2 regions of the Bacillus pretiosus genome follow, and region 1 is predicted to be linked to the other one. Evidence: predicted binding sites of a transcription regulator. Region 1 holds the regulator's gene; the other holds the start of a gene.
What was found. Region 1 encodes LexA, which represses DNA repair genes until DNA is damaged. Its sites were predicted from a motif close to CGAACATATGTTCG; they were not measured.

Region 1 (7,413 bases):
TTGTAGATAACTGTTATGGTGAGTTTATTGAAGAGCAAGAACCATGTCATGTAGGTGCAGATTTAATGGCAGGTTCGCTTATTAAAAACCCTGGTGGTGGAATTGTTAAAACTGGTGGTTACATTGTTGGTAAAGAACAGTATGTTGAAGCGTGTGCATATCGTTTAACATCTCCGGGAATCGGTGCGGAAGCAGGGGCATCTTTATACAGTCTGCAAGAAATGTATCAAGGTTTCTTCTTAGCGCCGCATGTAGCGGGACAAGCGCTAAAAGGTGCGATTTTTACAGCTGCATTTTTAGAGAAGTTAGGAATGAATACATCACCAGCATGGAATGCACCAAGAACAGATTTAATTCAGTCTGTTCAATTTGATGATAAAGATCGTATGATTGCATTCTGCCAAGCGATTCAATATGCATCTCCAATTAATTCTCACTTCACTCCATATGCCAACTATATGCCGGGTTATGAAGATGATGTAATTATGGCTGCGGGAACGTTTATTCAAGGTGCAAGTATTGAATTGTCAGCTGATGGTCCAATTCGTCCGCCTTATGTTGCTTACGTGCAAGGTGGATTAACTTATTCACATGTGAAGATTGCGATTTGTTCTGCAATTGATGCGTTAATTGAAAAAGAATTATTAACAATTTCTTAAGGGGAAGCTGTCGATTTCGACAGCTTTTTTCGTGTGAAAGTAATGATTAATCTCATTAGAAAAAAGAATGAAAAAATTTATAAAAAAATCATGTAAGAAAAGCTAACATCTATTGACACTAAACATAACATGGTATAAAATGAGAAGCAGTTAAGGCGAAGGAGGAACTGAAACAATGAAAGAAGATAGACGTTCTGCCCCGCTGTTTCCTATTGGTATTGTTATGGATTTAACACAATTATCTGCACGTCAAATTCGCTACTATGAAGAGCATAATCTTGTTTCTCCAACCCGTACAAAGGGGAATCGTAGATTATTTTCATTTAACGATGTAGATAAGTTGTTAGAGATTAAAGATTTATTAGATCAAGGCTTGAATATGGCTGGTATTAAACAAGTGTTACTAATGAAAGTAAATCAAACAGAAACAGTGAAAGTAAAAGAAGAAACGAAAGAAATTTCAAAAACTGAGCTTCGCAAAATACTTCGAGATGAACTACAACATACAGGTAGATTTAATCGGACTTCATTGCGACAAGGTGACATTTCAAGGTTTTTTCACTAAAGATAACTGATTCTGAAGGTGTTTAGAGGGACTAAGGAGGAATTTATAATGGCTAGGTACACAAGAGAAGATATTTTCCGTTTGGCGAAAGAAGAGAATGTAAAGTATATCCGCTTACAATTTACGGACCTTTTAGGAGTAATTAAAAACGTAGAAATTCCAGTGAGCCAATTAACAAAAGCTCTTGATAACAAAATGATGTTTGATGGATCTTCTATTGAAGGTTTCGTACGTATTGAAGAATCTGATATGTACTTATATCCAGATTTAGATACTTGGGTAATTTTCCCTTGGACAGCTGAAAAAGGAAAAGTAGCTCGATTAATCTGTGATATTTACAATGCAGATGGCACTCCGTTTGATGGCGATCCACGTAACAACTTAAAGCGTGTATTAAAAGAAATGGAAGCATTGGGATTCTCAGATTTCAATCTTGGACCAGAGCCAGAATTCTTCCTATTTAAAGTAGATGAAAAAGGAAATCCAACATTAGAATTAAACGATAACGGTGGATACTTCGACCTTGCGCCGATGGATCTAGGGGAAAACTGTCGTCGTGATATCGTTCTTGAACTTGAAGAAATGGGCTTTGAAATTGAAGCGTCTCACCATGAGGTTGCTCCAGGGCAACACGAAATTGACTTTAAATATGCAAATGCAATTCGCTCATGTGATGACATTCAAACATTCAAACTTGTTGTAAAAACAATTGCTCGTAAACACGGTTTACACGCAACATTTATGCCAAAACCATTATATGGTGTGAACGGTTCAGGTATGCACTGTAACTTATCACTATTCAAAAATGGTGAGAACGTATTCTTCGATCAAAACGGTGACTTACAATTAAGTGATGATGCTCGTCACTTCATCGCAGGTATTTTAAAACATGCACCAGCATTTACAGCGGTAGCAAATCCAACTGTAAACTCTTACAAGCGTTTAGTACCTGGATACGAAGCTCCTTGTTACGTAGCATGGTCTGCACAAAACCGTAGCCCATTAGTACGTATCCCTGCATCTCGTGGTATTAGTACACGCGTAGAAGTACGTAGTGTTGACCCAGCTGCAAACCCGTATTTAGTAATGGCTACATTATTAGCAGCAGGTCTTGATGGAATTAAAAACAAATTAACTCCACCAGCTGCAGTAGACCGTAACATCTATGTAATGACAAAAGAAGAGCGCGAAGAAGCAGGTATCGTTGACTTACCAGCAACATTAGCGCAAGCATTAGTTACATTACAATCTAATGAAGTAGTATGCGGTGCACTAGGAGAACATTTACTTGAGCACTTCATCGAAGCAAAAGAGATTGAGTGGGACATCTTCCGCACGCAAGTTCACCAATGGGAACGCGATCAATATATGTCTCTATACTAAGAGAGAAAAAAGCCTTGATACTACGGTATCAGGGCTTTTTTTTATTTGTGGGCAAATATAAAGGCTTGTGAAATGAATTAGATGGGTGCCCGCAAAGTGCTCGAAAAAAGTCATGTGGATTATTTAAAATGCGTGCTAGCTATGAATGAAAATGTGGAAGTTGAAATATGGTGTGGATGTATTTAATTCGAAAATTAAGTATTGAAAAATATAGTACCTTGCAATGAATAATACTAAGTGGTATATTATGGATATAACGGGTACCGTGTATTGAATAGTACTGAAATGAGAAAGGGGGATTGACCTTGAACGTTCAGTTTAAAAAAGGCGTGTTAGAACTGTGTGTTTTAGCACTTGTGAAACGTAAAGATTGTTACGGCTATGAACTTGTTCAGCAAATCTCAAATAAATTTTTAATATCGGAAGGGTCAGTGTATCCTTTATTACGTCGTTTAACGAAAGAAGGATATTTTCAAACGTATTTAAAAGAATCTACAGAGGGACCGCCTCGTAAATATTATCAACTAACTGAGCAAGGGGAAACGCAACTGAATTTGTTAGTAACGGAGTGGCGTGATTTTGCAAAAGGCGTACAAGAAATTATTGAAGGGGTGGAATGGGATGAGTAAAGAACAGTTTCTTAAAGAATTATCAAGTCATCTTAGAAAGTTACCGGAAGAAGAGAGGAAAGATATTTTATTTGATTATGAAGAGCATTTTCAGTTTGGAATAGAAAAAGGAAAAACTGAATCGGAAATAATAAAGGGCCTTGGCTCTCCGAAAGTAATTGCAAAAGACTTACTTGCTTTGTATCGCTTTGACGAAATGAAAAAGGACCCATCAACTACCAATATAACAAGGGCTGTTATGGCAGCGATTGGACTTAGTTTGTTTAATTTTATTATTGTGTTAGGCCCGTTAGTTGCAATTATTGCTTTTATATTTTCCTTCTGGCTCGGTGGAATTGCTAGTGTAGTGACACCATTTTTCGTTATTGGAAAAGTATTTATGGGTACTTTTATATGGTTGGATTTATTCGTTAGTATAACGTTTGTTGGAGTAGGTTTGTTGTTATGTATTATCGCTTATTATAGTACGAAGTGGTTTAAAAAGTTATGCGTACGTTATGTAATATGGAACTTCAAAATGATAAAAGGGGAGTAGATGATGAAGAAAATATTGTTAGTAGCTATCGCTTGTATCATTATTGGAGTAATAGGGATTTCACAAACATATGAAAAAGCAGTGCAAACTGCAGAAGAAGGAAATAAAGAAGACGTAATTAAAAACGAAACACTAAAAAATATAGAAGTTAAGTTAGATGCTGGGGATATTGTTGTCCAAAAATCTCCCGACTCTTCTTTTTATGTAAAGCAATCAGGAGATGTACGTAAACACGAGGTTCGTATTGCCGAAGATGGTGACACATTAAAAATTATTGGGGAAAGAGAAAAAGGTGCTTCATTTGATTTTTCTTTTTACGATTTTAGATTTCAAACGTCTACAATAACTCTCCTTGTGCCTGAACGTTCATACCAAGAGATAAAAATAAATTCATCAGCTGGACAAATAGAAATAAGTGATGTGAAAAGTGATTGTGTAAGTGTTGGGACACTCGCTGGAGAAGTAGATTTGAAAAATGTCACAGCAAAAAGTGTGGAAGGATCTTCAAAAGCTGGTGAGGTGAGCTTTAAGAAGGTAATAGGAAAAGTAACTGCGAAGTCGGCTAGCGGGGAAGTGCATATTATGGATCATGATCCTAAATATGATGTAGAGGCAAGTTCAACCGCTGGGGATGTAGATATTACTTTATTAGAAAAACCACAAGATGCAGTTATAACTGGGCAAAGTGCTGCTGGCGAAGTAATGATTTTTAATGAAGAAAATAAAAATATAACAATTGGCAATGGTAGTAAAAAGATTAGTGGTAAAACAGCTGCTGGCGATGTGACGATTGAAACTCGTTCATAAGAAATAAAATGTATGAAAATCTATCAAAATACAAAAAAAGAAGATAATTACCGTATATAAATAAGGTAATTATCTTCTTTTATTATTCTTAATGTAAATCACGATATACGCCAATTACTTTTCCAATAACTGACACTTGTTTTAAAATGATAGGTTCTAATGAAGAGTTTTCCGGTTGTAGACGGAAATGGTCTTTTTCTTTATAGAAACGTTTTACAGTTGCTTCGTTATCTTCTGTTAAAGCGACTACAATTTCACCGTTGTATGCAGACTGTTGTTGGCGAACAACAACTAAATCTCCATCGAAAATACCAGCTTCAATCATACTATCTCCGGAAATACGTAACATAAATACTTGGTCTGCTCCAGCAACAATGCTAGCTGGAAGTGGGAAATGATCTTCTACACTTTCAACTGCTGTAATAGGTAATCCAGCAGTAACTTTTCCGACAATTGGAACTTGAATAACAGATTGTGTCTCTGTATCCATTCGGTTGTCACCTAAAATTTCAATTGCTCGTGGTTTTGTTGGATCGCGTCGAATATATCCTTTTTCTTCTAGTCGTGATAAATGTCCGTGCACTGTAGAACTAGAAGCGAGGCCGACTGCTTGACCGATTTCACGTACGGAAGGTGGATATCCTTTTTCTTGTACTTTTAGCTTAATAAAGTCGAGAATGTCTTGCTGGCGTTTCGTTAACTTTTCCATGTTTTCTAACACCTCGTTTTCTTTCATTTTTCTTATTAATAAGTATAACATGCGAAAAAACATTCTACAAACATAAGTTCGAACGAAAGACGAATTTATGATACACTATAAGGAAAATATAGTGAGAAAGAAGGGTTCAATATGAATGCAATTATTTATGCACGTGTGAGCACAACAAAAGAAGAACAGGAAACATCATTATTGCGTCAAAAAGATGAATTATTGCATTTAGCTGAGCGCTATCAAATGAATGTTGTAAAGGTGATTGAGGAGCAGGCTAGTGGTTATACAATTGAACGTGATGGCATATTAGAAGTGCTAGATACAATTCGCGATGAACAAGTTGATGTACTTCTCATACAAGATGAAACGCGCCTTGGTAGAGGGAATGCAAAGATTGCATTAATGCACTGTTTACATAAAGAGGGAATAAAAGTATATACGCATACGCATAATGGAGAATTAGAACTCTCTGACTCTGATTCGATGGTACTAGATATAATTGGGATTGTTGAAGAGTATCAAAGAAAGATCCACAATTTAAAAATTAAACGTGGCATGCAAAGAGCGGTAGAGAAAGGATTTCGTCCAGAGAATAATTTGAAAAATCGTCATTTAAGTATAGGACGTGAGAAAAAAGAAGTGCCAATTGAGGAAATTGTACGTTTACGCCGGAATGAATTAACTTTTGAAGAAATTGCAGCAACACTTCGTGGTTTTGGTCATGATGTTTCAAAAGCAACTGTACATCGAAGATATGTAGAATATACAAAGCAATTGCTTGATAAAGAGGACTAACTATTGTATGATAATAATCAGTTTTGAGTAAAAGGGGGATTCGAGATGCAAAGTCACGAACTCATTGAACGCATTAACTTCTTAGCGAAAAAAGCAAAAGCTGAAGGTTTAACTGAAGAAGAACAACGTGAGCGCCAATCGCTACGTGAACAATATTTAAAAGGATTTCGTCAAAATATGTTAAACGAACTTAAAGGAATTAAAGTTGTTAACGAAGAAGGTACTGATGTTACACCGGCGAAATTAAAAGCTTTAAAAAAGCAAGATAATGCAAAATTAAACTAAAAGATGGGCGAAGCCCATCTTTTTTATTTATTATATCCGTTATTTAATAACTTTCCAGTTGTTATTGACTGTTGCTTCTATCTTTTTGTGCTTCAATATATAGTTAGCGATAAGTTCAGACATATCTGTTGGTATGTCTTTTATTACGGGCTTATTTTGAAACATAAAGAAGTTCCCTCCGCCACTTGCGCGATAATTATTCATAACGACGTCATATTCTTCATTCATATGAAGTGGAGCGCCTTTATACTGTAAGGATTCTACTCTCTCGCCAATTGGTTTGGAAATGTTTAATACGTACGAAATTCCTTCCCACATATCGTAATTATAGTGTTGCGGCTTTGGTTCTATGTAGGTGGGGTTTACGATGATAGTTCCATCTGCTTTTAATATGAAATAAGAAGCAGAGAGTTCAAGGGCATCTTTTATATCCGCTCCAGTTATTCTAATTACTTTTAATGTATTTGGATAAATATAATTAGAAACGATGTCACGCATTGTTACATATTTCGGGAAACCTGGAGATGTATTATGGAATAAGCTTGTACAAGAAATGGAAACATTAGCTATATCCATCTGTATTTTATTTATGAATTCAATAAAAGGATGGTCTTGCAAACGAGTTTGCATAGCATCTGAAATTTGCATGTTCCCATAGATTACTCCAATAGGTTGATCGAGCCAATTTTGTGTTTTTTCTTCATAATCGGCAACCAAGGAAAGAATATGTTGGTCAGCCTCAATTCCTTGTACGGGCAATAATTGTGAATCACTCTCTTTTTTTACCCATTTTTTTTCTGTTTTTTCGAATGTTACTGTTACTTTTCCAACGGAGTGTCCATTGCATCCAGTCTGTAAAATTGTTACACCATTCATTACGGTGTGAGCGATTTCCCGGTGTTGGTGGCCTGTTAGTAAAATGTCTATGCCTTCAATTTCATGGCACATTGCATATCCTTGGTTTTCACCTGTTAAAACTTCAGTCGGTACCCCAGTTTGTAAATCGCGTTCAAATCCCCCATGGTAGGCTACGACTAATAAAT
Region 2 (5,935 bases), 550 kb from region 1:
AGCTTCAGGTGGAGATGGATTTGTATCCTTTAAAAACGGTAAAGATGCTGAAACAGGACCAACTGATTTTGAAGCATTAGTAGATTATATAAAAAAATCAAAAGAACCAATTCAGTCTATTATTGATGGAAGAATTCAAAAAATAAATTAGGTTTTTATTAATCTCAAAAACAACTAGATTACCTGTGCGCTAAACCTTTTAGTGTGCAGGTAATCTATTTTTTGTGGGTTTGAAATAAAGTCTTACTGTGGACAAGGGGTATACCGTCTAGATGCAGAGTGCAGGGTTTATCATTCGTTGTCCAAAGGAAAAGGAAAATATAACTGGTTATGCGTATGAGCCTTAGCGTATTCGCTGTGTAGGAGATATTGCAAAAAATATATAAGGAAAAATTAACTTTAGAGGAATATATGAGGTAAGAAAGCCAAAGTGAATTGCAAATCTGTATTTTTGTTTAGGGAATAGTATTTTATAAAATAGTAGGGTACTTTATTTTAATAGATTCAAAAACTGCCTATCTAAAAATTTGATAGGCAGTTTTTTTCTTTTGGGCACAAAGTGAAATAATTTTATGATGTTCGCACATGTAGAAAATGTAATGTGTAAATATATCCGAAACACCAATCATTGCCCCTCATTATTAGCGATAGGATAGCTACTTAAGGACAAAAAAGAATGGGCTAACTTTTGTGCAAAATGTAATGGAGGCTCTACCGACTGGATATGAATATACATAATTAAGGGATTCATGTACAGCCAGTGATTATGTAAAGCACTTACAATGATTCCTTGTTGTACAATTGATTTCATAAATGCAGGAATTTCTTCTTGTAGAACAGCGATTTCGCCTAAATTTAATGCATTACCATTTGGATCCAACGATTCAAAACTTACTCCGACGGGCACTACAGAAGTACTCGGTTTTGCTTGAACAAGCACCCTAAAATCGCGGTGAAAAGACACTGAACAACCACCTTGATTTCTTTTACCTTTCCCTTTAAGTATTGTAGCAAATTGTTCACAAAGGAAATTAAAATTTTGCATAAATTCAATTCCTTTCTTGTACAAAATTATATAATTAGGGATTCGATTGAGGAGATACAGATAAACAATCTTTCTTTAGCATTCAAAAAACAGGCTGTGATTTTAATGTATCCAATGTTTATTTTAAAAGAAATACACGCGATATTACTTGGATATTCAGGATTTCATTGAAGATGATTCGTGTATCCGGGTTAATAAATTTATGATTCATGATAGTCCGTTCGAGATATTGTTATAAAAAATCGATAAAGTATGCAATTATACGCTATTAGTTTATGTAGGTTAGATAAATATGTGTCTAAATTTGAATGATAAAACTAGAAAACAACGTTGAGAAAATAACCAATAATAATTTATTTTCTATAAACAAGCACTGCTAAATAGTACTCTTTTTCGAAATAAGTCTTTCTTATATAAGTATATTGCTTTTAAATACAGGATTAAGTTTGAATACTAAAAAACGGGTTCTAAAATACCGTATCTATTCACGAAGAATCTAGTTGTTTCTTCTTGTATCTATTTACATTTTTCAGTATAGAAAAAATATAGAGGTGAATTCCTTGATTTTTTCTTGAAAAATGTTCATGTACGGTTATATTAACCAAAATTTTCATGAAAATACCTTTAAAAAGAACGTTAGTTCGTATATAATAAGAACGAATGTTCTTTTTGTTAGGAGTGATAACCTTGTATGATTATTCTCTTTTACCGAATCGTATTATTCTTTGTGTAGATCTTCGTAGCTTTTATGCAAGTGTGTCATGTATTAAAAAAGGACTTGATCCACGATATACGAAATTGGCTGTCGTAGGGGATGTAAACCGGAGTGGATCAATTGTATTAGCAGCAACACCGCCATTAAAAGCGTTAGGAATAAAGAAGATGGCTAGAATGTACGAAATACCGAAGCGGTCAGATATTATTATTGTGAATCCGATTATGCATACATATATGAAGTGTTCAACTTACATAACCGGTTTAGCTTTACAGTATGTTGCGCCGGAAGATTTCCATCAATATAGTATTGATGAGTTTTTTATGGACATGACCGCAAGTATTCATTTGTTTGCGAGTAATCCGTGCGAGTTCGCATTAAAGTTTAAGCGAGAAATATATGAACGTACACGGATTGAAAGTACGATTGGTATTGGACCCAATTTATTATTGAGTAAAGTAGCACTGGATGTGGAAGCGAAAAAGAATAACGATGGAATAGCGCAGTGGACGTATGACGATATACCCGAGAAGTTATGGAGTATTAGACCACTCAGTAAATTTTGGGGTATATCGTATAAAACGGAAATGAAATTAAATCGAAAAGGTATACATACGATTGGAGATTTAGCGCAGTACCCATTGAAGTATTTAAAACAATCATTTGGTGTAATAGGGGAAGAATTACACTTGCATAGTAACGGGATTGATTTCAGCAGAATAGCAGAGGAATATGTTCCAGCGACAACATCTATAGCAAAAAGCCAAATATTATTTCGTGATTATTCAATAGAAGAGTTCATCGTTATTTTATTAGAGCATACAGAAGAAGTTTGTTACAGATTGAGAAGCGAAAAGAAATACGCACAAACGATTCATTTTTCAGTCGGATATAGTAAGGAATATGGAGGAGGAATAAAAAAAGCACATACGTTAAATAGAGCAACAAATTTAACGATGGATATTTACAATGTTTGTACATATTTTTTATACGAGCGGCATACAGGAGAGCCGATTCGATCGATAAGTCTTTCCTTAACAAATTTAATACATGAAGGAGAAGAGCAAATTTCGCTTTTCGATAACATTATACAAAGAGAAAAAGAAATGAGATTAACGAAGGTTATGGACGAAATTCGAACACGATTTGGTAAGAACAGTATATTACGTGGAATTTCCTACACAAGCGTCGCAACAGCAAGATATAGAAACACATTATTAGGAGGGCACAAATCGTGAAGAATGCTAATATGCCAAAAGGAAGAGGCATGGTAAAATGGCAACCGTTTGCTAGTATGCCAGAGCAGTTTATCTGTATTAAAGACATGATACAGGAGCAAACAAAAATCTCACGTCCAATCTTAACGCAAGATGCAAAAGAAAGGATTGAAAATAAGCTGTTAATTTCATATTTAGGTGAAGAAGAGGTTTTACTTACATATTATAAAGATGGCTATCTATATAAAAATTACATAACAGTAGCTGATATAAATCCATTAAATAAGACGATTACTTGTACCGATGCTTTTCGTAATCAAAGAATGTTTAAGTTTGGTGATGTAATGGAAGTGGACTAAAGTGTAACTGGAATCCATATAAAGGTTTATGGCCAACCATGAATAAATAGTTGGCCATAATGATCTTAAAGATCCATATCTTTTAATCCGGGACTATGCTTATTTGACATTTGTTACTTAATACTTTAATGATTTTTTTACCAATTGATTGCTACCTTAAAATACAATTTTTTTGGAAATAACTATTTTTGATATGAGATGAAAATGGGGGTAATAGCTACTTAGAATTTAATAAAAAATTGTATCTTCAAGGTTTCAAAATGACTTTTATACAATCATCTTCACGATTATTAAAAATTTGATAACCGTAGCTCGCTTCTTCAAGGGGAATTTTGTGTGTAATAATCTCCTTTGGATCGAATTCTTTGTTTGTTATTTTTTCAAATAGTTCTGGCATAAAATGAATAACAGGTGCTTGTCCCATTTTAAGATTAATATTTCTAACCCAAAATGCCCCGAGTGGAAAAGCATTATAATTGCCGCCATAAACACCCGTCATTTGAACCGTTTCGTATTTTCTTACGGCTTTCGTAGCAATTTGAATAGGCCCGAGAGTTCCACCTTGTAATTTCAATTTTTGTTCCAGGAATTCTAGTGGCGATTTCTTCCCATCCATGCCCACGCAATCAATGACTACATCGGCACCGCCATGTGTGATTTCCTTTAAATGTTCTCCCATATCAGGAAATTTTGTAAACTCAAATACCTCAACATTGTTAATCTTTTTTGCATAATGTATCCGATAATCTAAGTAATCGACTGCGATTACGCGCTTAGCTCCTTGCATCCAAGCGAATTTTTGTGTCATTAATCCAACAGGGCCACAACCTAGGACGATAACAGTATCACCTGGCTTAACACCTGCGTTTATTACACTCCAATAGGCTGTTGGCAAAACATCGGATAAAAACAGTAGAGATTCATCTTCAAGCTCGCATGATTCTGGTATAACAAATGGAGTGAAATTTCCAAAAGGAACTTTTAAATATTCTGCTTGTCCGCCTGGATGGTTACCAAATTTCTCTGTATAACCAAAGTATCCACCAGAATCATAATGAGGATTGGAGTTATCACATTGGCTTTCCATTTCATGTTGGCAATAAAAACAATTTCCACAAGCAACGTTAAAGGGGATAACAACACGATCTCCTTTTTTTACTTTTGTAACATCTGGCCCAACTTCTTCAACAATGCCCATTGGCTCATGACCGATAATATACCCTTCAGGTAACGGCATGTTCCCTTGATATAAATGTAAATCAGAACCGCAAATAGCGGTTGAAGTAATTTTTACAATAATATCATCTTTTTTCTCTAACTTTGCATCATCCACTTGTTTAACTTGTACTTGGTTTGGTCCTTGATAGGTTACAGCTTTCATCACATATCTCCTTAGGAATCATTTTTCATAATTTATATGTATCTCTTGGCAAAACAGAAATCTTTAGTAAAGAGAAATCTATACATAGTGTTGTTATGAAAGTACGTTATAGCAACTCTTCTTTCTTATATCTTTTGCCCTATTTTAAGAAGAAACTCAATATTTATTCATAATCTAATTCCCACAAAAAGGATAATTATTATTTCATAATTTGTAGCATATTAAAAAAATCGGAGGTGAAACGATATGACAAACAATAATAGTGGAAGTCGTAATGAATTGTTAGTTCGAGGTGCTGAACAGGCTCTTGATCAAATGAAATATGAAATTGCACAAGAGTTTGGTGTACAACTTGGTGCAGATACAACAGCTCGTTCAAACGGATCTGTTGGTGGTGAAATTACAAAACGTTTAGTATCAATGGCTGAACAACAACTTGGTGGTAGAGCTAACCGCTAAGTAAATTGAAATACAATGTAGCACATATGTAAATCAATTTCTTTTGTATATGTATAAAAATAAAAACCCTTATAGTAAATGGATTCTCACTCAAAGATTATTGATAATCTTCTTTCATAATCTTTGAGTATTTTATTTGTAAACTACTTTCCTAAACAATAAACACGCGGTGTCGGAAAGGTGTTTTCCATGCATAGTAGAAAATCTTTTGCAGGAAAAAGCATACTTAAAAATTTGATTTCAATATTGAAATCAATATTTATTATGATATTTTCGAAAGCGAGGAATTTAAAAATGGGTATATTAAGTGGAAATCCTCAAAATGAACCGTTACATTACGGAGAAGTATTTGATATTTGGAGTTATCTTCTCGTTGCACAAGGTGCACTTGCAAGCCATCAAGTATTTATGAATCACACAGGTGACGAAGATTTGAAGAAGTTTTTAGAAAGCTTAATTGAAAATGATATGAACTCGGAAATAGAAGAGTTAAAAACTCTTTTAAAGGTTAATGGCGTAGCTTTACCTCCTGCTCCTCCAGAACGACCAGTTGCATCTATCGAAGATATTCCTCCAGGAGCGCGTATTAATGATGCTGAAATAGCAGCAGCTGTTGCTACAGGATTAGCAGCTGGACTTGTGACATGTAGTCAAGTGATGGGGAAATGTCTTCGAGAAGATGTAGGGATGCTATTCGGCCAATTTCATATGAAAAAAGCGCAAGCAGGTGTAACTTTGCTGCGTTTAAGTAAGAAAAAA

Region 2: ACU8YW_RS15405 (Y-family DNA polymerase) is a predicted target of LexA. The motif match lies at 1,676-1,689, and genes of this name have one in related genera.

Annotation. Positions count from the first base shown of each region.
Region 1 covers NZ_CM129593.1:3,542,876-3,550,288, reverse strand. Annotated here, with positions in the region: gene ACU8YW_RS18145 (methionine gamma-lyase family protein) at 1-659, shown strand, start outside; gene glnR (transcriptional repressor GlnR) at 835-1,224, shown strand; gene glnA (type I glutamate--ammonia ligase) at 1,273-2,607, shown strand; gene ACU8YW_RS18130 (PadR family transcriptional regulator) at 2,913-3,236, shown strand; gene ACU8YW_RS18125 (DUF1700 domain-containing protein) at 3,229-3,771, shown strand; gene ACU8YW_RS18120 (DUF4097 family beta strand repeat-containing protein) at 3,772-4,578, shown strand; gene lexA (transcriptional repressor LexA) at 4,667-5,287, opposite strand; gene ACU8YW_RS18110 (YneB family resolvase-like protein) at 5,429-6,085, shown strand; gene ACU8YW_RS18105 (DUF896 domain-containing protein) at 6,131-6,370, shown strand; gene ACU8YW_RS18100 (bifunctional metallophosphatase/5'-nucleotidase) at 6,410-7,413, opposite strand, start outside.
Region 2 covers NZ_CM129593.1:2,993,962-2,999,896, reverse strand. Annotated here, with positions in the region: gene ACU8YW_RS15420 (bifunctional metallophosphatase/5'-nucleotidase) at 1-151, shown strand, start outside; partial or broken gene ACU8YW_RS15415 (M15 family metallopeptidase) at 282-420, shown strand; gene ACU8YW_RS15410 (DUF1259 domain-containing protein) at 626-1,045, opposite strand; gene ACU8YW_RS15405 (Y-family DNA polymerase) at 1,733-2,998, shown strand; gene ACU8YW_RS15400 (YolD-like family protein) at 2,995-3,336, shown strand; gene ACU8YW_RS15395 (zinc-dependent alcohol dehydrogenase) at 3,584-4,717, opposite strand; gene sasP (small acid-soluble spore protein, SasP family) at 4,964-5,176, shown strand; gene ACU8YW_RS15385 (DUF3231 family protein) at 5,471-5,935, shown strand, end outside.